DNA from 2 places in the Paenibacillus sp. FSL W7-1088 genome. Region 1 is predicted to be linked to the other one. Evidence: riboswitches for the same ligand, from Rfam matches in the RefSeq annotation. Region 1 holds a riboswitch; the other holds the start of a gene.
What was found. A riboswitch is a leader RNA that binds a small molecule or an ion and turns the genes downstream of it on or off. The one in region 1 is predicted to bind ZMP and ZTP.
Positions count from the first base shown of each region.

Region 2: linked by a shared signal. The riboswitch ahead of MKY42_RS15565 (tetrahydrofolate dehydrogenase/cyclohydrolase catalytic domain-containing protein) and the one ahead of MKY42_RS29730 (TIGR01440 family protein) in region 1 are both predicted to bind ZMP and ZTP.

Region 1 is NZ_CP150216.1:6,561,694-6,573,172, forward strand. It holds gene atpG (ATP synthase F1 subunit gamma) at 1-475, opposite strand, end outside; gene atpA (F0F1 ATP synthase subunit alpha) at 606-2,120, opposite strand; gene MKY42_RS29685 (F0F1 ATP synthase subunit delta) at 2,137-2,685, opposite strand; gene atpF (F0F1 ATP synthase subunit B) at 2,682-3,170, opposite strand; gene atpE (F0F1 ATP synthase subunit C) at 3,286-3,510, opposite strand; gene atpB (F0F1 ATP synthase subunit A) at 3,587-4,405, opposite strand; gene MKY42_RS29705 (ATP synthase subunit I) at 4,447-4,827, opposite strand; gene MKY42_RS29710 (AtpZ/AtpI family protein) at 4,820-5,074, opposite strand; gene wecB (UDP-N-acetylglucosamine 2-epimerase (non-hydrolyzing)) at 5,261-6,418, opposite strand; gene upp (uracil phosphoribosyltransferase) at 6,457-7,086, opposite strand; gene glyA (serine hydroxymethyltransferase) at 7,513-8,760, opposite strand; gene MKY42_RS29730 (TIGR01440 family protein) at 8,978-9,571, opposite strand; ZMP/ZTP riboswitch at 9,711-9,792, opposite strand; gene MKY42_RS29735 (low molecular weight protein arginine phosphatase) at 9,908-10,480, opposite strand; gene MKY42_RS29740 (manganese efflux pump MntP family protein) at 10,605-11,165, opposite strand; gene MKY42_RS29745 (L-threonylcarbamoyladenylate synthase) at 11,338-11,479, opposite strand, start outside.
Region 2 is NZ_CP150216.1:3,428,629-3,440,107, reverse strand. It holds gene MKY42_RS15610 (SUMF1/EgtB/PvdO family nonheme iron enzyme) at 1-560, opposite strand, end outside; gene MKY42_RS15605 (glycoside hydrolase family 11 protein) at 764-1,396, opposite strand; gene MKY42_RS15600 (hypothetical protein) at 1,681-2,598, opposite strand; gene MKY42_RS15595 (MBL fold metallo-hydrolase) at 2,914-3,576, shown strand; gene MKY42_RS15590 (winged helix-turn-helix domain-containing protein) at 3,833-4,738, shown strand; gene MKY42_RS15585 (MFS transporter) at 4,778-6,040, shown strand; gene MKY42_RS15580 (nitroreductase family protein) at 6,211-6,696, opposite strand; gene MKY42_RS15575 (nitroreductase) at 6,714-7,298, opposite strand; gene MKY42_RS15570 (MarR family transcriptional regulator) at 7,310-7,792, opposite strand; ZMP/ZTP riboswitch at 8,034-8,115, shown strand; gene MKY42_RS15565 (tetrahydrofolate dehydrogenase/cyclohydrolase catalytic domain-containing protein) at 8,167-9,018, shown strand; gene MKY42_RS15560 (DUF817 domain-containing protein) at 9,185-9,949, shown strand; gene MKY42_RS15555 (undecaprenyl-diphosphate phosphatase) at 9,966-10,778, shown strand; gene MKY42_RS15550 (hypothetical protein) at 10,896-11,479, opposite strand, start outside.

The DNA.
Region 1 (11,479 bases):
GAACAGCTTCGTGTGCGATGGATTTGATATCTGCAAATGATGGCGAATCAGAAAGATCCGTTGTAGTGGATGTCATCGCCATTTCACGCCGTTTGAAATAATCGCGTCCCTTACGTCCAATGACGAACAATTCGTAGTCATTCTGAGAGTTGTGCTTTTCTTTGAGTGTCAAGTTAACCTGACGCAAAATATTCGCATTGTAACCACCCGCAAGACCGCGGTCCGATGTAATAACCAGATAAGCTGTCTTTTTGACCGGACGACTTTCCAGCATCGGATGCTGAACCCCTTGCGTGCTTTTTGCAATACTTGCCACAACTTCCTTCAGCTTCTCCGAATAAGGACGAGCTGCTTCCGCTTTTTCCTGCGCTTTACGCAGTTTTGCGGCAGCTACCATCTCCATTGCTTTGGTGATCTGCTTGGTGCTTTGTACGCTTTTAATTTGCCGCTTTATTTCGCGCATGCCTTTTGCCATGATTTCACCACCTTCAAGTTTTGACATAGTCAAAACTACCTCGTAAGCATATTGAAACTTTGATAGATCAAAGTTTTACATGCAGACATGCGGAATCGGTTAAACAACTCCGCAACTGCATATCATCTATTTAGACAGAGACAGCAAAGCTCTTTCTGAATTTCTCAATAGCATCTTTCAGAGCGGATTCATTGTCTGCAGTCAATTCTTTTGTATCACGGATAGACCCAAGAATTTCCGGATGGCTGCTCTCCATGAACGCGAGGAACTCACGCTCGAAACGAGTAACATCACCTGTAGGAATCTCATCCAGGAATCCTTTAACCGCTGTGTACAAGCTGACTACCTGTTGTTCTACAGGCAGAGGCTGGTTAACACCTTGCTTCAGGATTTCCATCATACGAGCACCACGATTCAGGCGGGCCTGAGTCGCTTTATCCAGATCGGAACCGAACTGGGAGAACGCTTGAAGCTCACGATATTGAGCGAGGTCGAGACGCAGGGAACCTGCAACCTTTTTCATCGCTTTGATCTGAGCAGAACCACCGACACGGGATACGGAGATACCTACGTTGATCGCCGGGCGTTGTCCAGCATTGAACAAGTCAGCTTCCAAGAAGATTTGTCCGTCCGTAATGGAGATTACGTTCGTCGGAATGTATGCAGATACGTCGGAAGCTTGTGTTTCAATGAACGGCAGTGCGGTTAAAGAACCACCACCAAGCTCATCATTCAGCTTCGCAGCACGCTCCAGCAAACGGGAGTGCAGGTAGAAGACGTCACCCGGATATGCCTCACGGCCCGGTGGACGGCGAAGCAGCAAGGAAAGCTCACGGTATGCTGCCGCTTGTTTGGTCAAGTCATCATAGATGACCAGTACGTGCTCACCTTTGTACATAAAGTACTCGCCCATCGAACAACCGGAATACGGTGCGATGTACAACAATGGTGATGGGTCAGAAGCTGCTGCAGTTACAACAATCGTGTACTCCATTGCGCCTTTACGACGGAGAGTTTCTACGACTTGTGCAACTGTAGATTGTTTTTGACCGATAGCAACATAGATACATTTCATGCCGCTGCCTTTTTGGTTCAGGATGGCATCGATCGCGATCGATGTTTTACCTGTTTGACGGTCACCGATGATCAACTCACGTTGTCCACGACCGATTGGAACCATCGCATCAATCGCTTTGATCCCTGTTTGCATCGGCTCATGAACCGATTTACGATCCATTACGCCTGGTGCTTTACCTTCAACCGGACGGAATTCTGTTGTAGCGATTGGCCCTTTACCATCAACAGGAATACCGAGCGGATTTACAACGCGGCCAATCAATGCTTCGCCAACTGGCACTTGCATGATTTGACCGGTACGTTTTACTTGGTCGCCTTCACGGATGTCCGAGTAAGGTCCCAGGATAACGACACCGACGTTGCTCTCTTCCACGTTCATGGCGAGACCCATAACACCGCTTGGGAATTCAACCAACTCGTTGGACATGACGTTCTCAAGTCCGTAGACACGAGCGATACCGTCACCAACCTCAATAACCGTCCCGACTTCGACTACATCGATATCGTTCTTGTATTGTTCGATCTGGCTCTTAATTAATGTACTGATTTCTTCTGGTTTGATACTCAAGTGTCCTCACCCCAATCTACTGTACTCGTCTGTTAAAAGACTGCTCAAGACGTTCGAGCTTGCCAGCCAAGCTGCCGTCATAGATCGTATCGCCAATGGCAACTTTCAATCCGCCCAGCAAAGTCGGATCGACAATGTTCTCGATACGGATCTTTTTATTCACACGGCCGCCGAATTCACGGGCTACCGCTTCTTGTTCTTCATCATTCAAGGCATAAGTCGAGTACACGCGCGCATCGGCTATGCCGAGCGATTCGCCCTCGATCTTCACATAATCATTCAGCAGATCTTCCAGCAGTTCAACACGTCCACGCTCAATCAAAAGCAAAACGGTTTTCAGAACAGGTTCAGACACCTTGCCGTCAAGACTTGTGCGAAGTACGTTCTGTTTTGCTTCTTCAGAGATGTTGGGTGACTCGATAAATTTACCGATTTCCGCATCACCTGTGATGGCAATTACTACAGTACGCAGCTCTTGTTCGACTTCGAGCACCTGATTCTGTCCGAGAGCAACTTCAAACAATGCTTTCGCATAACGCTTAGCAACAATCGTATCGCGGCTCATTGTCGGCCTCCTACCTCATTGAGGTATTGGTTCACAAGCTCCTCTTGTGCAGGACCGTTCTCAACTTCTTTTTTGATCAGCTTGGAAGCGATTTGAACGGAAGCTGTACCCAGTTCGCTGCGAAGCGCTGCAACCGCTTTGTTCTTCTCGCTCTCAATCTCACGCACAGCATCGTCTTTCAGGCGATTCGCTTCTGCTTTTGCATCCGCCAGAATCGTTTCAGCCTGTTTGCCGCCTGTTTGTTTGGATTGTTCAATGATGTCATAAGCATCTTTACGCGCTTTTTCAAGAGCCTGCTTCTGTTCCTCAACATAGGCAATAGCCTGATCCCGCGTTTGGGCAGCCTCATTCATTTGCGCCAATACGAGCTCACGACGTTTTTCCATAATGGAGAAAAGTGGACCAAATGCATAACGGCTAAGCAGCCAATATAAAATACCAAATGCTATAATCGCCAGAACTGTATTTTCCCATACGAAATTCAATCTGTTCACTCCTTCCTGAAGGTATCCTCAGGCCGCAACTCCGCGTTTACGGACGCTACCTAAAAAGAAGGCGCGGATGGCTGTGGCCTTCCCCGCCAAACCTGCACTGATTTTATTAAGCCGCTCCGTAGAAAATGAACGCGAGTACCACACCGATGATCGGCAATACCTCGATCAAACCTACACCGATAAACATTGTTGTTTGAAGAGTGGATTTTGCTTCCGGTTGACGGGCAATACCTTCCACCGTTTTGCTGATTACCAAACCGTTACCGATACCTGCGCCAAGTGCGCCCAATCCTGCAACAATTGCTGCTGCCAATAATGCCATTGCTCCCATTTGTATATCCTCCTTAGAATGTTCGTTCAAATTTTATAGTTCAGCCCTACAGGGTTAACCGTATTGGACTTGAATCTTAATGTTCCTCGTGCGATTCGACGGTTTGTGATATGTATACCATCATCAAAACCGTAAATACGAATGCCTGTATGGCACCGATGAAAATACTGAACCCCTGCCATGCCGTCAACAGCGGAATTGCTGCAATTGCGCCAATCCATTTGAATGCTGTAAGCTTCATAATCGTGGAGATCAGAACCTCACCTGCAAAGATGTTGGCGAACAAACGCATACCGTGTGTCAACAACTTGGATGCCGTCTCCACAATGTTGATTGGGAAGAACAGCCAGTGTGGTTGGAAATAATGCTTGAGATACGTTTTGGTGTTACGGAAAAGTCCCAATCCATGCGCGATAGCAAATGCAATCAACGCTAGACCCATGGTTACCGAAAGATCAGCCGTAGGTGATTTCCACCAGGCAACTTCGATATGTGGATGAGCTTCAGGATCCTTCTCATGAGCTTCATGGAACGCTTCTTGGACCGAGACAATTGGCTTACCAAAGATTTCAGCTTGGCTTGCATCAGTAGCCCCAGTTACTACGCCCAAAGGGAGACCCAACATGTTTCCCACAAAGATAAACATAATCATTGTGGTTGCCAAGGTAAGGAAATGCTGCCCCTTCTTCATATCCATCGTGCTCGAGATCAGGTTGCGTACAAACTCAATCGCCCACTCCAGGAAGTTTTGCATTTTGCCCGGATTCTCTACCGACAAGTTCCGCGTAGCCAGCTTTGCAACAATAAATACAATGGCGGATGTTACGATCAGCATCAGCAGAACAGACAAATCCAGATGGAACCCACCCAGGTTAATTATCGGAGATTCATGCATATTTTTCTCACCCCTTTCTCATTCGAAAGCTTGCAGCACCACTATGAGTCTGCTTTGCGGGACAACAATATCCCTATAAATAGTAAGGAAAATTGCGCTATGACCAAGCCAGCTACAACCGCATATAAATTGAAGTATTGCGGATACTGCATCGCCATGAAAATAGCGAGTACTGCGAGAGCTGCTCTAGTCAAAAATCCCAGGTTCACTCGCTTAAGGTTTCCTTCCGCTGCACCATCCAACATTCTCCTGACTTTGCGACCCAGATACGAAGCGTTGATCCAACTGATCACCGTTCCAAGGGCCAGTCCCAAAGCTATTGTTTCCACACGGGGCAGAAAGGCCGCTGCGAGAAAACAAATCATAAGAAAGTACATGATGAAAACAGTCATCCATCTGCGGTATCTGGTTAGTTCACTCATCACTTTCCCCCATGAATTTTTTCGCGATAAAGTAGATGCTTACGCCGCCTGCTGCCAAAAAAAAGAGAACGCTTACGGCGATCCATATTCCGCTACCCCCGATGGTCTTGTCCAACCAGGAGCCAACGTAATATCCGGCAACAGCGAGAATGGCAATCTCGATTCCAAAAGCTGTCACGAGCCCCATCGCTTTCCACACATTATCGTCATGGTTACGGGATGAATTTGGTTTGTTCGAATCGGCCATTTTCCACGCCACCCTTGCAATCCCAGTTAATTTTACTGAATGATGAGAGCCTTTGTCAATTGAATGATTTTAGCGTTTTAAAGGGGAAAACGACGGGAATGCAGGCCATCAGAGCCCATAAACCCGCGTAAACCGTACAGTTTAACTGTATGCTGTACCCTATAATAATCCGTCAGAAAAAATGAATTATTTTTTGAATTTTCTGTGAAATGATTCCGGACGTTCACTATTCACACCAAAATGATGCAAAATCGCATTGACAATTCTTTCCGAAGCATGTCCATCACCATAAGGATTGGCAGCCTGACTCATGCTTGCATACAGTGTTTCGTCTGTAAGCAGAGCTTTGGTCCGCTCATATACACGTTCCTCTTCGGTACCCACCAGCTCCAGTGTTCCAGCCTCGATTCCCTCCGGACGCTCCGTAGTATCCCGAAGGACGAGAACAGGCACACCAAACGAAGGCGCTTCTTCCTGCAAACCGCCTGAATCTGTCAAAATCAAGTGAGTATGCGGGTAAAAGTTATGCAAATCCACCACGTCTAGTGGATCAATAAGTTGAATACGGGGGTGATTCCCCAAGATCGCGTGAGCCGGCTCCTTCACAGCAGGACTTAGATGCACCGGATACACGATGGCAATATCCTCAAACTCGTCGGCAATCCGTTTGACGGCCTGGAAAATGTTACGGTGAGGCTCGCCTTGGGATTCACGGCGGTGAGCTGTCATCAACACAAGACGCTTGCCCTGTGCCCAATCTAGTACTGGATGTGTGTAATCCTGCCGTACTGTATATTGAAACACATCTGTTACCGTGTTGCCTGTGACATACGTACTAGACTCCGATTTATTTTCTTTGGCAAGATTGGAAGACGACCAGTCCGTAGGCGCAAAATGCAAGTCAGCAAGCACTCCGGTTAACTGACGGTTCATTTCTTCCGGGTATGGAGAGAGCTTGTTCCACGTACGAAGACCTGCTTCCACATGACCCACCTGAATCTGCTGCAGGAACGCAGCATAGCTGGCTACAAACGTTGTCAGCGTATCACCGTGAACCAGCACAATATCCGGCTTTGCTTCACGCAAAACCGGCTCCAGGCCTCCCAGCACACGAATCGTAATTTCATTCAACGTCTGACGATCTTTCATCACATCCAGATCGTAGTCTGGATGAATATTGAATACTTCAAGAACCTGATCCAGCATCTGACGATGCTGTGCAGTAACGCATACGATCGATTCAATAGATTCGGGATGTTTCTGCAGTTCCAAAATAAGCGGAGCCATCTTGATGGCTTCCGGGCGCACCCCGAATATTGTCATGACTTTAATTTTCTTGGACATTGAAGCAAAGCCCCTTTTCTATTCAGCATGCAATATGCTTATTTAGTGCCGTACAGACGGTCTCCTGCATCTCCCAGTCCGGGAACGATATAGCCGTGATCATCCAGACGATCGTCCAGTGCAGCAACGTAGATGTCTACATCCGGATGTGCATCCTGAACAGCTTTTACGCCTTCAGGAGCTGCAACAAGGTTCATCATTTTGATTTGCGTGCAACCGCGTTTTTTGAGCACGTCAATAGCAGCAATGGCAGAACCGCCAGTTGCCAGCATCGGGTCGATGACAATCAACTGACGCTCTGTAACGTCCGTAGGCAGCTTGGTGTAGTACTCAACCGGTTGCAGGGTTTCCGGGTCACGGAACAGACCTACATGTCCTACTTTTGCAGCTGGCAACAATTTCACAACACCATCCAGCATTCCAAGGCCCGCGCGCAAAATCGGAACCAGCCCAAGCATACGTCCGGAAATGACTTTTCCTTGTGTTTCAGCTACTGGTGTCTGTACATCAATAGTCTCCAGCTCAACATCTCTTGTAATCTCATAAGCCATCAGTGTAGCCACTTCATCCACCAATTCACGAAAATCTTTCGTATTCGTACGCATGTCGCGTATAAACGTCAGTTTGTGTTGAATCAAAGGGTGATCACATATTACTAATTTTCCCATCTAATTTGTCCCTCCGGTATGTTCTTCATGTTCAGCATTACCAAATATGCCTAATCACCATTCATAGGCCCGATAAATCCTGTATATTATATCATCACCTACACCGAATTACACCATCAAAGGGCACTTAATCATTACAGAAAACCAAATCCTATAAAAATAGGACCGGAAACATGAGTCATCCGGTCCTTTTTGCTCTCGCTGTTATGTCAGTTGAATGTTAAAAAATGTGTAAACACTATGAAGCTCCGCAAACCGAATGACCTTCTGATCGCTGTTATCCCCAGAATTCTTTTGATCCATTAATAAATGGTGGAATTCCGGTGATAAAGGCGAGCGCTACGCTTCTTCAGGTTCTTTCGGTTTGCTCCGTCTGTATGTTTACATTTAGAACATCTCAAATACAAACAGCACGAGCAAGTTTTTTTAGTATTTAAGATCTGTGTAGAGTGGGAATTTGTCGGTGAGCGCCGTTACTTCCGCACGGGCTTCATCCAATTTAGCTGCATCTTTAGGGTTTTTCAATGTTTTGGCAATGATCTTACCAATGGCTACCATTGCTTCTTCGTTCATACCACGGGAAGTAGCAGCAGGTGTACCGATCCGGATACCGCTCGTTACAAACGGGCTGGTTGGATCAAACGGGATTGCATTTTTGTTCACGGTAATGCCGATGGAATCAAGTACATGCTCGGCTTCCTTACCTGTGATATTCACGCTGCGTGTGTCGATCAGCATCAAGTGGTTGTCTGTACCGCCGGATACGATGTTCAATCCTTCAGCAATCAGCGTTTCAGCCAATACTTGTGCATTTTTCACCACGTTTTGTGCATACGTTTTGAACGAAGGTTGCAGTGCTTCACCTAATGCTACCGCTTTGGAAGCAATTACGTGCATCAGAGGTCCACCTTGGGAACCCGGGAATACCGCTTTATCAATGGCTGCTGCCCAAGCTTTGCGGCACAGAATCATACCACCACGAGGTCCACGCAGCGTTTTGTGAGTTGTTGTCGTTACGAAATGCGCATGTGGAACCGGGCTTGGATGCAAGCCTGCAGCTACCAGTCCTGCGATGTGAGCCATATCCACCATGAACAAAGCACCTACATCATTAGCGATGGAAGCAAGCTTTTCAAAATCAATGATACGCGGATATGCACTTGCACCTGCAACGATCATACGAGGGCGATGTTTGAATGCCGCTTTGCGCACTTCATCATAATCAATCAGGAATGTATCTTCTTGTACACCGTAAGCCACGAAATTGTACAGCAATCCGGAAGCGTTAACCGGGCTACCATGTGTGAGGTGTCCGCCATGCGCAAGGTTCATACCCAGAACGGTATCACCTGGTTTCAGAGCCGCAAGGTATACTGCCATGTTCGCTTGTGCACCGGAGTGAGGTTGAACATTCACATGTTCTGCTCCAAACAATTCTTTGGCACGATCACGGGCGATATCTTCAACGATATCAACATGCTCACAACCACCGTAGTAACGTTTGCCCGGATATCCTTCAGCGTACTTGTTGGTAAGTACAGATCCCATTGCCTCAATTACCGCTTCGCTTACGATGTTCTCGGACGCGATCAGCTCAATGTTGTTTTGTTGACGTTTCAGTTCAAGATTCATCGCTTCCAGTACTGCCGGGTCATTCTTGCGCAATTGTTCCATGATTAAATTCCTCCCAGTTATAAGTGAAGTTATAAAGCGAAATCATGTTTACACGAAAACGGAGAGTGCAACACCAATCTGGAGAAGCAGAGCGTTCGCCTTTATCACCGGATTTCCCCTTATATAAGAGATTCAAAAAAAATCTGGGGATAACAGCGATCGTAAGATGGTGATGCAATCGAAGTCAGGAGTGTAACCAATCGTTTCGGTTTATACGTTAGTCACAAAATGTCGAATCTGGTTGCTCTTCCATACGATACACTGCACGCTCGCCGCCAATCAACTTCGGACGGGTCAGTGCTGTAGTTACTCGGGCATCACCGATGTAGCGGAGTGATGTTCGGAAGGGTACTGCCACATGCCGCAAGTGCATGCCAATCATCGTCTCCCCAATATCCAGTCCCGCATGGGCCTGCACATGTTCAGCCAGGCATGGATCGGTCAGCGAACGATACGCTGCGGATGCCATGGAACCGCCTGCTTTGGGCACGGGTACTGCACCAACCTCAGTCAATCCAAGACGTGTAAGCAATGAACGCTCCATAACCAGTGCCCGGTTCAGATGCTCACAGCATTGGAATACAACATCAAAACCGAACTCCTGCTGCACCTCGCGTATACCCGCAAGAAGCTGCTGCGCCACTTCAACCGCACCGCTTGTACCAATCCGTTTGCCCGCAACTTCACTTGTACTTGTACCGATCACCACGATCTGTCCAGGTCCAAGCTGTCCGGCAAGCGCCAGTTCACGCAGAATGGATGCGGTCTGTTCATGCAATCCGGGTTGTTCCGAATCTAACTCAATAGTCATCCTATCGCCTCCCGATAAAATCATGCCCGGCTTCCTCTTGGCTGCCCTTGGTATTCTTACATGGCATTTCAGGTACTATTATAGCGAATAATCAGATGAAAGACGAAAAAAAGAGCAGTCTGCGGGTACCGCAGAATTGCTCTTTTGCCCAGGCGACCGGCCGTTTGTTCCGGTGCTCCATCGTGGTTATGCCCACTTCGTCGCCAGTTACACCGGATCCCTGTTTTCCCATTCATCATAAAACAACCTGCGTTTAAAATCAACGGGTAATTTACATCCCGTGTACGTTTTTATATGGAAAACCATCGGCAGCTGGGAATGATTAAGCAAATCCAATTAATCCAGCTTGTCCAAAAGTCTGTCGAGTGCAGTCCGAATCTCTGCCGCAGCGATGTTGTAATCATCACGACTGCCGCCAAACGGATCCGAAATATCAAAGCTCGGTATGCGTTGTCTGATCTCGATCGCCCGCTCACGTTCAGACGCCAAAATTTCCTGACCTAGCGCACGTTTCATTTCCATTGTCGCAAACAGGCTGTCCAGTTCCTGAAGATCATTCAGGACTTGTTCGTCATTTTCCACATACTCTTTCAAGGTATACGTCTTGTGTATAGAGTCAGGAAAAACCTGCATAACATGCTGTTTATGACTGCGTGTCAACGTAAGGATCAAATCGGCCCAACCGACCAGGTTAGAGCTCAAGAGCGTCGAATGAGGCGGTCCCTCAACGTTGTGATCCCTTAATACGGCCTCCGCATGACGGGAAATCGGCATGCCCGTAGTTGCGGCTACACCCGCGGAACGAACGTCCACCTGAATGCCCCGCTCAGACGCCAGTTTACGTAAAAGTCCCTCCGCCATGGGGCTGCGACATGTATTCCCTGTACATACAAACAAAATATGTTTCATTGTGGTTAGCCTCCCCATTTTGCAAATGTTGTCGAATCATGTTTGAAACTCCATCTGAACCAATGAAACTCATAACTATATATCGAAGACTGCACTAGGCTGTAATCATTATTAACGGTGTATTTTAAAATATAAACAAAAGTCCAAAAGCGAGCAAGATCGCTCCGCCGACCGCTTCCCCGTAATCCCCCATGTTTTGACTCACACGCCGTCCCAACAGCAGACCCATGACGGACATTACTCCACCACAGACACCGAAAGCCAGCACCGTTAACACCAAATCACTGCTGAACATGCCAAGCGAGACTCCAACGGAAAACGAATCCACACTGACACTCAGTGAGAACAGAATCACACCGAGCAGAGATCGATGATCCACCAGTTTGGTGTCTCCCTCCCGGAAAGCGTTCAAGATCATATGGGCGCCGAGCAGGACCAGCAGACCGCCAGCTGCATATGTCGTAATGTCACCAAGCAGGGAGCTGACGTATTTGCCCGTGTACATGCCGATGAGCGGCATGATGATGTGAAACAGGGCCGTTACGGTACTGATTCGCAATACGTCTCTCATCCGAATGCCCTTCATACCAATCCCGATGCCGAGTGAGAACGCGTCGAGTCCGAGAGCGACGGCCATAATCAAAATGGTTACCAACTGCCCTACATGGGCAGACACATCCCACATCCCCATACCCCCAAGTCACGTAAAGGTTCTTGTACACCATATGCGGACAAGAACATAAACATGACCTGAGAAGGCGTTTTCCATAGCTGCATTCAAAGAATGATTGGCTAGTCGTGGCTAGAGGTCAGGTGCCAGAGGGAAATATTCATAGCGATATTATGGAAAAAGGGAGCTATCGGTCACCGACCTGAATGAGTCGGTGACCTGCCGCCTTGAGCAGCCGGTTCATGACGGCTGCTCCCAGCCCTTCGCGCGAGCAGGCTTCAGCCACAATATATGTGGCCCCCTGCTCATCGCAGCTGCGCAGCGCGGCG
Region 2 (11,479 bases), 3.1 Mb from region 1:
GTTAAGATTTTGTCCCCGGCGTTCTTCCAATACCATGCGACTTCATCGGCGTTGTTGCTGCCGCTGTATGTGTAATTCTTGCTCTCCTGACCTCCGCTTGCGGCATATTCCCATTCCGCTTCTGTAGGCAGTCGGTAACCGTTAGTTCCCTCATTAATGGTCACTGTCCATTTTATATTATCGTTCTCATTCTTATTATTCAGGTCTTGCGTATCCTTATCGATGTTGTAATACGGCTTCAAGCCCTCTTTTATACTTCTTTGATTGCAATACTCTATTGCGTCATACCAACTCACCATTTCTACTGGTAATTGATCTCCTTTGAATCCAGAGGGGTTATTCCCCATGACATCTTCCCACTCTTTTTGAGTTACCTCATATTTCCCGATATAAAAGTTCTGAAAGGTCACACCTTTTCCAGCGTAAAATGACTTGCTGCTCTTAAACGTCCCGCCTTCCACGAATACAAGATTATCTTCTTTTTTAGGTTTATCCTGCTGCGAACAAGCACTGATTACTACCGTTATTGCTATTAAAAAAAACATTAATAGCTTTCTCATTGAAAAATCTCCTTTAAGCTAATGGGAAAATAATAGGCTATGATGCCTGTCATTCGCATCCGGCAACGTCGAAGACCGTTTATTTGACTGAAACGGCCTTCAACATATCCGGACTAATGGTAGAACTGAGGAAAAGGTATTGAGCCTATCCCTAATGTATAAGAAACTGTTTCACTTTCTTAAAATGGCTTAATTTGGATCAATTACCACACCGTTACATTGGCACTTCCGCTACTTTGATATCCTTCTGTCGCCAATACTTGATAGGACCAGCTGCTACCCAGATTCATTCCTTTGCTTTTCCAGGCGTTCACATGGTTGCTGAATGTAATCGCAGAGTTGACCCCAGTCGCTCTCTTCGACTGCCTTACACTCCAGTACTGGGCAAAGGTTTGTGTGCCATCAATAGAAGGTGCGTTGTATCGCATCGTTGTATAAATATCATACGTGCCACCATCACTGTTTACTGTACCTTTGTAAGTTCCGGTTGGTCGATACGTTCCCCAACTATCTACAACGTAATATTCAATGAGTGCATTTCTTGTCCACCCGTAGAGTGTCAAATACCCATTGCCGGATGGTGCAAAGACACCTGCATTATAGTTAACTGTCCGGTTTGGAGATCCCACATTCCAGCCTTTACCAACTACAAAGTTCCCTGTATTTTGCCATGTTACACTGTAATTACCGCCTGATCCATTAACAGCATTAACTGTTCCGCCGCCATCGGTCCAATTTTGCCAATAATCTGTCGCACTTGAGGTTGCCGCAAAGACCCCAAAACTCATGGAAGCTGCCAACACGACCGTCAACATTTTTTTGCCAAATTTAAACATATTATACCTCCCAATATGATTGTATTTGTCCTATCTACTACTTTCGTCTCATTCTCGGTTGAAGTTCTCTTAACAATTGACACTTTTTTCCTTTAACCTCCTTTCTGACTAAATTATAGAATGATAGCGGTTACATAAAAACCTGATAAACTATAGATTAATCTCTAATAAGTTTAGATTTATGTCTGCTTTCCTTCTAAAAATCGACTTGTACCTACAAGAAAACAAATATGTAAAAAGCCGCCCAGAAGGGCGGCTGAGAAAATAAATGCTATGCTTGGAAATTATATAATCCTCTCAACTTCTACTGCGTCATCTGTACCCTCAACCCACATATAATAGCGTGTTTTATCTTTATATATGCGTACTTTCGGATACAACGAATAGGATTGCAGGCTAAAAAAATTCGGCTCAACTTGCTTCCATACTTCACCATTTAAGAGTTGATAACTATTCCTTATACTGTATCCATTAAAATATTCGATCTCAGTATCAACATAATCAGTCACATTGTTTTGGAGATAATCTAAATAAGTGCTAAGAGGCTCCAATCTATTTATTTCTTCATTTAGCTGTGAGAATGGAACCTTTATATCTATGAATCCCTCTGACAATTCTGCAACTTGAGAGGGATAAAATCGAACAATTATACCATTATCGTAGTAATAAAATGGTGTGGAAGAGTTTATTGGAATATCATATATACTCTTTTCATAAATTGTAATTCCCTTATTATACTTGAGCTGAAGGTTATGAGATAAAATAGACATAAGATTGGCCTTTTTTTGATCAGAATCTACTACATCGTATAATGTAATTCGGTCACCTGTTGCAAGATCAAAATTATAAATAATGGATACATATGTTCCTATATTATCATCGCTGTAATTAAGTCCATCTGTGTAAGCTACAGATAATATTTTATTATTATTGTACATTGTTTTCACGCTCGTTTTGTACCAAGCTACACTATTATTCTGTTGGAGTGCCTTATTGCCATTAGCTACTTCTACTGTATGTTCCTTTAAAGTATCATTTATTTTTTTTATAACTATTGCATTTCCACCACTAATTTGAACATACGGTTGACCTTTATAGGTATGTACAGCGGTTTTAATTGTTGTTGAAGCTTCCGTTGAATTTGATGAGAATAATACGTAACTCGTTAAGAATAATAGTGTTGCCAAGATTAATTTCTTCAATATGACCTTGCACCTCCAACATTTCTATACCATCTGTGTATTTACTCAATAATAAAAGTTTACCATTTTGAATTCAGTTTTTTGCTCAAATTATTGTAGCTGTGTAAGCTAAATGATCTCCCCTCCTTTTTTTTATTTTCCATTAATTTTATTTTTGAAGGAACTGTCTATATCTCAAAATGTCATCTTAACACTTTTTTTTAAGAAGTTATATCCTCCCCTTCCCTTTTTTCTATCCCATATCTTTTTAGGAACTTGATTCGTTTACAAAGAGATACTTTACTTATCAATTTCTTTCTACGGAGGACGAATATTATGGAAATTTCAAAGGGAGTCGAAATGCTCCATCTGGACTATCACGGGAATGTGATCCACCCTATTCTTTTAAAGGATCATGAAATGACTATTCTAATAGACACTGGTTTTCCAGGTCAATTTGAGGATTTACGTGTGGCAATAGAGCAGGCTGGCGCTTCGATAGACCAACTAAATGCGGTGATTTTGACCCATCAGGATGTGGATCATATAGGGAATCTTCCGGAGATTTTGCAGACACGTGGCAACGCTATTAAAGTATATGCACACGAACTGGATAAGCCGTACATCCAAGGGGAACTGCCTCTGATCAAAGATAGTCACCTGAACAATCCCCCGAAGGGTACAGTAAACCATACTTTAATAGACGGTCAAGAACTGCCGTTTTGCGGCGGGATTCGCGTTATTCACACGCCTGGGCACACACCCGGTCATATCAGTCTTTATTTGAAGGAAAGTAAAACGCTCATTGCTGGGGACTCCATATACAGTGTAGACGGTATGCTTAGGGGAATTCACGCTCCGACTACACCGGATATGAATGCAGCAAAGCTTTCGTTGAAAAAGTATGCAGATCTCGACATTACATCTGTCATTTGTTACCACGGGGGATTAAGTAATGTAAAAGTGAAAGATCAGATCGCAGCACTCATCCAAGATTAAAATTTCAATATACACTTTTGGAGAGTGAGAGTATAAATCAGTTATTTTAAAATCGGACTGCTCATTTTGCTGTCAGTATAAATCATAAAGACGATTCTTCAGGTGCTCGCCCACCCGTGGAACGTCTTTTTTCGTTGAAGAGAATAGGTAACTCTTTGGGCATTTTTGTTGCAAACTTTTAACTGTTCGTATACAATGAAACAAATTAGTAGTTCTATAAATATAGAACAAGAAAGACGAGGGGAAAATTCGAGCTATGAACTACAAAGTGGAAGTTGATTTCGCGCCCATTTATGAATGTGTAAGCAGCCTGACGGTTTTCATGAGCAAACAGAATCACAATGCTCTGGATGCTGGAAAACTATGGGTCAGAGAAGTACAAGATCGGTTCGCACCTACCAAACTGCAACAAATGCGGGAGACGATGAAACTTGTAGGCGATTTTAGCCTTGCACCTTATATTTGGAGTTGTCCTGGAGAACGGTCAGTTAGTGGTTTTTTGGATTGGCTTGAAGACCTAACCACAGGCCAGCTATATGACATCGCTGCTAACGTGAAGTTGTCCGTTCCCTCCAATCTCCCGGAACTGCGCAGTCGGACATCCGAAGCGCTACGTGAATGGGATGCCCACTATTTCAGTCAAATCGATTCGGCGATTATCGAAGGCCTTGCCTTAGAAGCTGAAACCAGACGGTCCAGTCTTAACGGAACCAATGATCTTGAGGTCTATGAGGAAGCAACGGAAGGTATGCGTCTATACCCTACCCCTCTCCTCAAACAAGTGATTCTAATCCCTCAATATCATGCTCGTCCCTTTGTCACCTCAGCCATCTTTGATGAAGTGATTTTCACCAGTTACTCTGCCGATATTCTCCCACCAGCAACGGGCCGGCCTGAACATCGGTTATTGCGTCTAACACGAGCATTGTCCGATGAGACCAGATTATACATCCTCCGCCTGTTGGCTGGAAAGCAGTTAACATTCACTGAGATTGTAAGCGAGGTTAAACTTTCTAAGAGCACAGTACACTACCACCTGATTTCATTGAGGGCAGCGGGGCTTGTCATCGTGCATTATAACCAGAAAACGACCTCTTACAGCTTACGTCTTGAAGCACTCAACAAGCTTTCGGAACAGATCTCAGCTTATATTGAAGAATGATGATAATGCCCTTTAACCTACACACACGGAGGAACACTCATGCTTAAGCGCAGTTATTATGGTTTACTAGCTACGGTCACTCTGAGTTCATTTGGTGACGTATTTGGTCTTCTGGCTATGGAATGGCTTGTTTATGAAATAACCGCATCTAAGATGGCCATGGGTGCGATGGCACTAAGTTTTAGTATTCCAGAAGTGGTCATTCGATTGCTTGGCTCGCCGTTATCCGATCGGTTACACCGTGGGCGGTTCATGGCAGTGCTTGCTTCTGTTAGGTTGCTTGCTCTCTTATTACCTCTGACTCTGGGACTCGTAGGCCACTTGCAATTATGGCACCTTTTTCTGGCCGCAGGACTAAGCGGGGCATGTTCTGCCCTATTCATGCCCACCGCAATGGCCATTATTCCCGGAGTATCAGATGAACGCAAACTGGTGCGTGCATTCGCGGTGATCGACGGTTGCCGTAATGCAGCTGCATTGTTGGGCCCAGCCTTAGCCGGAGCACTTACTGCCATAGCTGGGGCATTGCCAACGCTGGGCATTAACGCCGTTTGTTACACCGCCGCCATTGTCACGTTGCTCTATCTGCCCACAATGCAGAAGCCAGTAGCAGCCAAGTCCTCCTTTTCAATTAAGGCTTATCTCAGAGATATCCATGAAGGCTTCTCCTTTTATCGTAGCTTCCCGGCCATGCTTTCGATTATGGGAATGGTTTCGATCAGCAACATGTCTTCTGTAGCGATCTGGACGATGATGATTCCTTTTGTTCGCGAAGTGTTAGATCGGGATGCCGCTGCTATGGGTACACTCACCACGGCTTCAGCATGTGGCACATTAATAGGACTTTTGGTCATCTCGTGGATGGGCGAAATCAAAAGACGACGGACAGTCATGCTGTGCAGCCTAGCCGCCATTGGGCTTTTTAACGCCTTACTGGGCGTATTCCCAAGTTACCCGTTTGCGCTCGTTGCTTTATGTGCTGCTGGTGCAGCAGGACCTTTCTTTAGTTCTCTCAGTTCCTCATTGCATGGCACGCTTGTCCCTGGACCTCTGCAAGGCCGAGTCAACTCAATACGGTTTCTCATTGGTGGTGGACTACAGCCTGTAGGTGCTTTTGCAGGTGCAGCGGTTGCAGAACTCTATGGTCTGCCTTTCTTATTCTTGTCTTTGGGCCTGCTCCCATTGCTTTGCTCAGCCGCCGCAGCTTTCCTTCCAAACCTGAAGAATTTAGATGGTGATTTATCTGATTTACGGAATAGAACACAATTCAATTCGTATAACAAGGAAATTAAAACATTATAAGAATATCATTTATATAAAATAGATGAATCTCTCGATTAGTCGTGTGAATCCGTTCTAGCTAACTTGTAAATTACAAATCGGATACACACCCCATAAAAAAAGAACGACAATCCCGATCAAGGCATTGACGTTCCTCATTCATTTGATTTCTCTTCCCTACATCTTGCACGCTACAACAGTTCGAACTGAAGCTGAGGTTCAGTTATCTCAGCTTTCCCTTCGGGCTGTTCAGTGCCATATCCCAATTCCAGAACCGCAACAATGCGCTCGTTGCCCAGCACGCCGAACGTTTCAGCACGACTCCGGTCGTACATCCAGTCATGCAACGTACTGCGCACACCCAGGCCCTGTTCATGTGCAAGCAAACGGAAATTTTGGATCAGACAGCAGACGGCTGCAAAGTCCTCTTCCCGCTTATGATGATCCGCCTCTTCCTTCACCAAGACAAGAAGATAGGCTGGAGCGTACTCCTGCAATCCCTGCATGAGTTTCCCATTACGGTTATCGGCAAAAATAAATCGCCACGGCTCACGGAGTCCATCATTTGGCGCCCAGACGGCGTGATTGAGCAATTCGAGAATTAGCTCCTGCGACACCGGTCGATCCAAAAAGTCTTTTGGACTGTGTATGCTTCCTAGCAGATCGGTCAATTCCATTTTTACATCCTCCCCTTCTATGTAGTCTGACGCTGCAATACAGTCCACTTCTGCTCAGCTGGTGTTCTTTTTCGGCTTCTTGGCGCTTTGTCGTAATATCCCATATGAAGAATGCCAACAAATCTTTCATCCTCACGCAGTCCAATTCCTCTGAAAAAGCCTTCATTTTGAATCATGGACTCTGTATCCCACAGCATTCCTAACCCTTGTTCCCAGCCCAACAGTTGGAAGCTCTGCATCATCCCGCAGGCAGCCGCATAATTGCGGTCATTGGTCAGACGATCCGGTCCTACAGTCGACATAACAATGACGTGAGCAGGAATATCGGTAAACCTCTTTTTAAACACATCCAGCAGTTTTCCCGGAATCAACTTGCCGAGCTTGCTCTGCGACATCTCTTTCAGCATGCAGTCCACCAACCGTTTGCGTGCTTCGGGAGTTCCGGCATAAACAACACGCCATGACCCAGCTTCAACAGATGGTTGAAGTCGTGTGGCCTTGTGCAGCAATTCAACAACCAACTCCTGCTCCACCGGTGCAGAATTGCATTTACGAATACTTCTTCGTTCCCTGATCAATGCTGCCAGACTCAAGTGTTCCACTCTCCTTCAGTTTATCTGGATTCCATATGCATGCTGCTGTCTTGAAGAAATTGATGTATGATTTTCAGCTCCGGTTCCGAATATTTGTCCAAAGCACGATAGAACCGTTCAGCCTCAAGCACATGTAAACGTTCATGTAGTTCAAAGATCTTTTTTCCTTGCGGCGACAACCGGAAATAGCTCTCCTTCTTGTTGTCATTCATTTTCGTACGTTTGACGAAGCCTTCCTCCAGCAGTTTGTTGCCGATCTTGGTAATGCTTGCTTTGGACAAATTCATCGCGTCGGCAATACCTGTGTTGTTAATAGGCTCATGCTTGCCAATGCAGTCTATCATATGAACCGCGGTCAGGTGCTGTGGGATTTTGTCGATGCTTTCCCGCTGGGCGATACTTAGAAAATGTTCAATTTCCGTATCCTTGTGATTCTCATATACATGTAAAAATCGAATAAATTGGTCATACACTAACTGTTTAGTTCGATCGTTTGAATCCATTCAGTTATCGCTCCTTATTTACTAATAAACAATAAAAAAACCTTAAATGATTAAACTAATCCAGGAATTCAATATAAAATAGTTTACTGGTTAACAATATATCACAACTGATAACCGTTATCAACTATATGACGAAGATTGTGGCTACCTGGAAAACTGATACCCTATACAAATCAAAGTGAAATCCATTAACTATTGAACAATTCTTCTTTTTCAAGTACTATCAATCTAAACAATTTAAACGATCATATGTAACTGGCGAACACGGTGAACCGTGAGGGAGCATATGGTTTTGTAATAAGCCGTACGCCTGGGCAGAGGTAAGGAATATTTATTTCCTTGCCTCTTTTTTATGTTGAAGGGGCGATGTGAAAATGAGTACTGACACACTGATCTTAAATGGACAAACGGTAGCGGATTTTATGAAGGAAGACATGGCCTCGAAGGTTGCTATTCTGAAGGAAAAAGGCATTCAGCCTTGTCTCGCTACCATTCTCGTCGGAGATGATCCTTCCTCAGCAACCTATGTGCGTATGAAAGGAAATGCTTGTGCGCGCTTAGGCGTGCATTCCATTAAGGTCGTTCTTTCTGCGGATACCACCACAGATGAATTGATTCAAGAAATTAACAAGCTCAATGAAGACCCTTCTGTACACGGTATTTTGCTTCAGCACCCTGTACCGAATCACATCGATGAAAGAGCAGCTTTTGATGCCATCAGCATCGAGAAAGACGTTGATGGTGTAACGACCCTTGGTTTCGCACTTAATGCTTTTGGAGAAGCCGAATTCCCTTCCTGTACCCCACAGGCTATTATGCGTATTCTGGATTTCTACAATATTCAGATCGAGGGCAAACATGCAGTTGTCATCGGAAGAAGTCCAATTCTGGGCAAACCTGTCTCAGCCATGCTGCTAAACCGGAATGCAACGGTGACGACCTGCCACTCCAAAACCGTGAATCTGGAGGAAATCGTGAAGCTTGGCGATATCATTATCGCAGCCGTAGGCAAACCCCTCTTTGTTAAAGGAGACTGGATTAAACCAGGCGCTGTCGTTATTGATGCAGGTTATAACAAAGGCAATGTCGGAGATGTGGACTACGAAGCTTGCTTCGTTCCTTCTTCAGCAATTACACCTGTACCGGGCGGGGTTGGTCCAGTAACGATTGCGACGCTCATCGAACATACGATTAAATCTGCCTACAAGTTGTCTGAAAATGCATAATTGAATTAGCGCAAAAACCAGGTCCCTCCAGTGACGAGGGGCCTTATTTGTATTTGATTAAGCTCGAATTGAAAATAGGAAAATATATAGATCTTTTTTTCTCTTTTTACAATCGGACCATATCTATATTATTATGAACAAGGCTTGGGAAGGAGATAAGCATAACTTGAAACCTTTAGTACAGCTCCTGCATTTTGGTTATCATCAGGCGATGAGTTGCATTTTTCCTGTGGCGATCTTTGGAACGTTGGCCCTTTCTAGCGTAATTCAGATACCCTTTCTTTATCGCTATGATGCCATTCTGCTTGTTTTATTAACAGTCCAATACCTTATGTACCGGAGCGGATTGGAAACACGTGATGAAATCAAAGTCATATGTATATTTCACGTGATTGGATTGGTACTGGAGATGTATAAGGTGTGGATGGGTTCCTGGTCATACCCTGAGCCTGGTTATACCAAGCTCTTTGGTGTCCCTCTTTATAGCGGATTTATGTATGCAAGTGTAGCAAGCTTTATGTGTCAAATATGGCGCAGATTGCGTATGGACATGACAGGCTGGCCGGGATTTGCATCTTCGGTTCTGTTAGGGGGAGCCATCTATATCAACTTTTTCACACATCATTTTATTCCCGATTTCCGTTGGTGGTTGACCGCTCTTGTATTTATTGTTTTTCGAAAAACATGGATTATCTATCGGGTACGATTAACTACCTATCGAATGCCGTTAACACTCGCTTTTATCATCGTCGGTTTTTTCATCTGGACCGCTGAAAATATAGCTACATTTTTTAACGGCTGGAAATACCCCGACCAGCATGATTCCTGGCAGCTGGTCAGTTTTAGCAAGATCAGTTCATGGTTCCTTTTGGTGATTATTAGTGTCATCATTGTGGCCCAACTGAAATATGTCAAAGCCAATCGAAAATAATAAGTAGGAGGATATAATGGAAGACTTTATTTTATGGTTGAAATATGTGTTATTAGGTATCGTACAAGGGGCTACAGAGCCTATTCCGGTTTCTTCAAGCGGTCATTTGATTATCGTTCAACGATTGCTTGGCATGGAGCAGAACGGATTATCCTTTGAAATTTTGACGAACACCGCCTCACTGATTGCCATTATGTTTATCTTTCGGGAAGATATCAAAAAGCTTATTGTAGGAGGCTGGCGATTCCTAGTTTCTCGCAATGCGGAGTACAGAGCAGATTTTATGTTTTGTGTATACATAATTATTGGTACCCTGCCTGCTGCGATCGGGGCTGTGCTGTTCAAGGATAAAATTGAGGAAATCTTCACTTCTGTCTATACGGTTGCGATTAGTTTACTGATTACAGGGGTTGCGCTATGGCTCATTCGAAACCTTCGTGGGCGCAAAAGAGATGGAGATTTGTCTGTGAAAGACGCCATACTGGTGGGTCTGGCTCAAGCAGTGGCTCTTATTCCGGGAATAAGCCGCTCCGGTGCAACAGTCATTGCATCTATTGCTGTCGGGATGAAACAAGAAACGGCGTTGAAATTTTCCTTTATGCTCTACATTCCGATTAGCATCGGCGGGGTAATATTAGGTGCTTCTGACATTGTAACCGATCCGCACCGAGCGCAGTTGGCTATCCCTTACATTTTAGCGTTCATTACGACCCTTATCGTAACCTACTTTTCAATGAGATGGTTCATGGGAATTATGGCAAGAGGGAACTTGATTTACTTTTCATACTATTGCTTTGTCGTCGGAATTCTTTTGCTTATTTTTTTGTAAACTCGAATTTCCTTGCAACGTATAAGGGAACAACCCTCAACAGTGGGTTGTTCCCTTTTTATTGTTTTCCAAACTTGACGATCCCCGCCCTACTCGCAGATTCCGTACGAATACTCATTAAAGCTCTCCAACAACCATGGAACCCATGCCATTCGGGTCATCCATTTGTTTATGGGTGACGAGCTCTCCATGTTCGTTGAATCCCTTTATTTCATACGGAATTGTTGCGGACGAGGGTAGTGATACAAACCAGATTATGCTTTCCGGCCCCACCTCAACCATCTTGGCTTCGGTAACTACTGGTTTCTCATCCCCCTCGAACTCGACAGTTACACGCTGAATAGCCGGGTCTAATATATGTCCAAACAGCATAGGGAAAGGTGTCGATATATGATTCAATTCAGGTATGCTCATATAATCCATTGCAGACGTGAATTGAGATGATTCACCAATAGAATATCCGCCACCCCAAGCCCACTTCCATCCGAATATTATTTTCCGAGCATACTCCATCTGAAGATTGCTGTTATTCTCTTGGCCGGATTTTTGTTTAAACAAAATTATGCCCCCGTCTACCGGTTCTTGATGAATGATGTGTAATGAATTATCATTATTTCTAAACTTCTGAATCGCTTCTTCAGCAGTTTTCCCTATAGGAATATGCATCGTTTCACTCATTCCCATTGCTTTGGACATGCGCC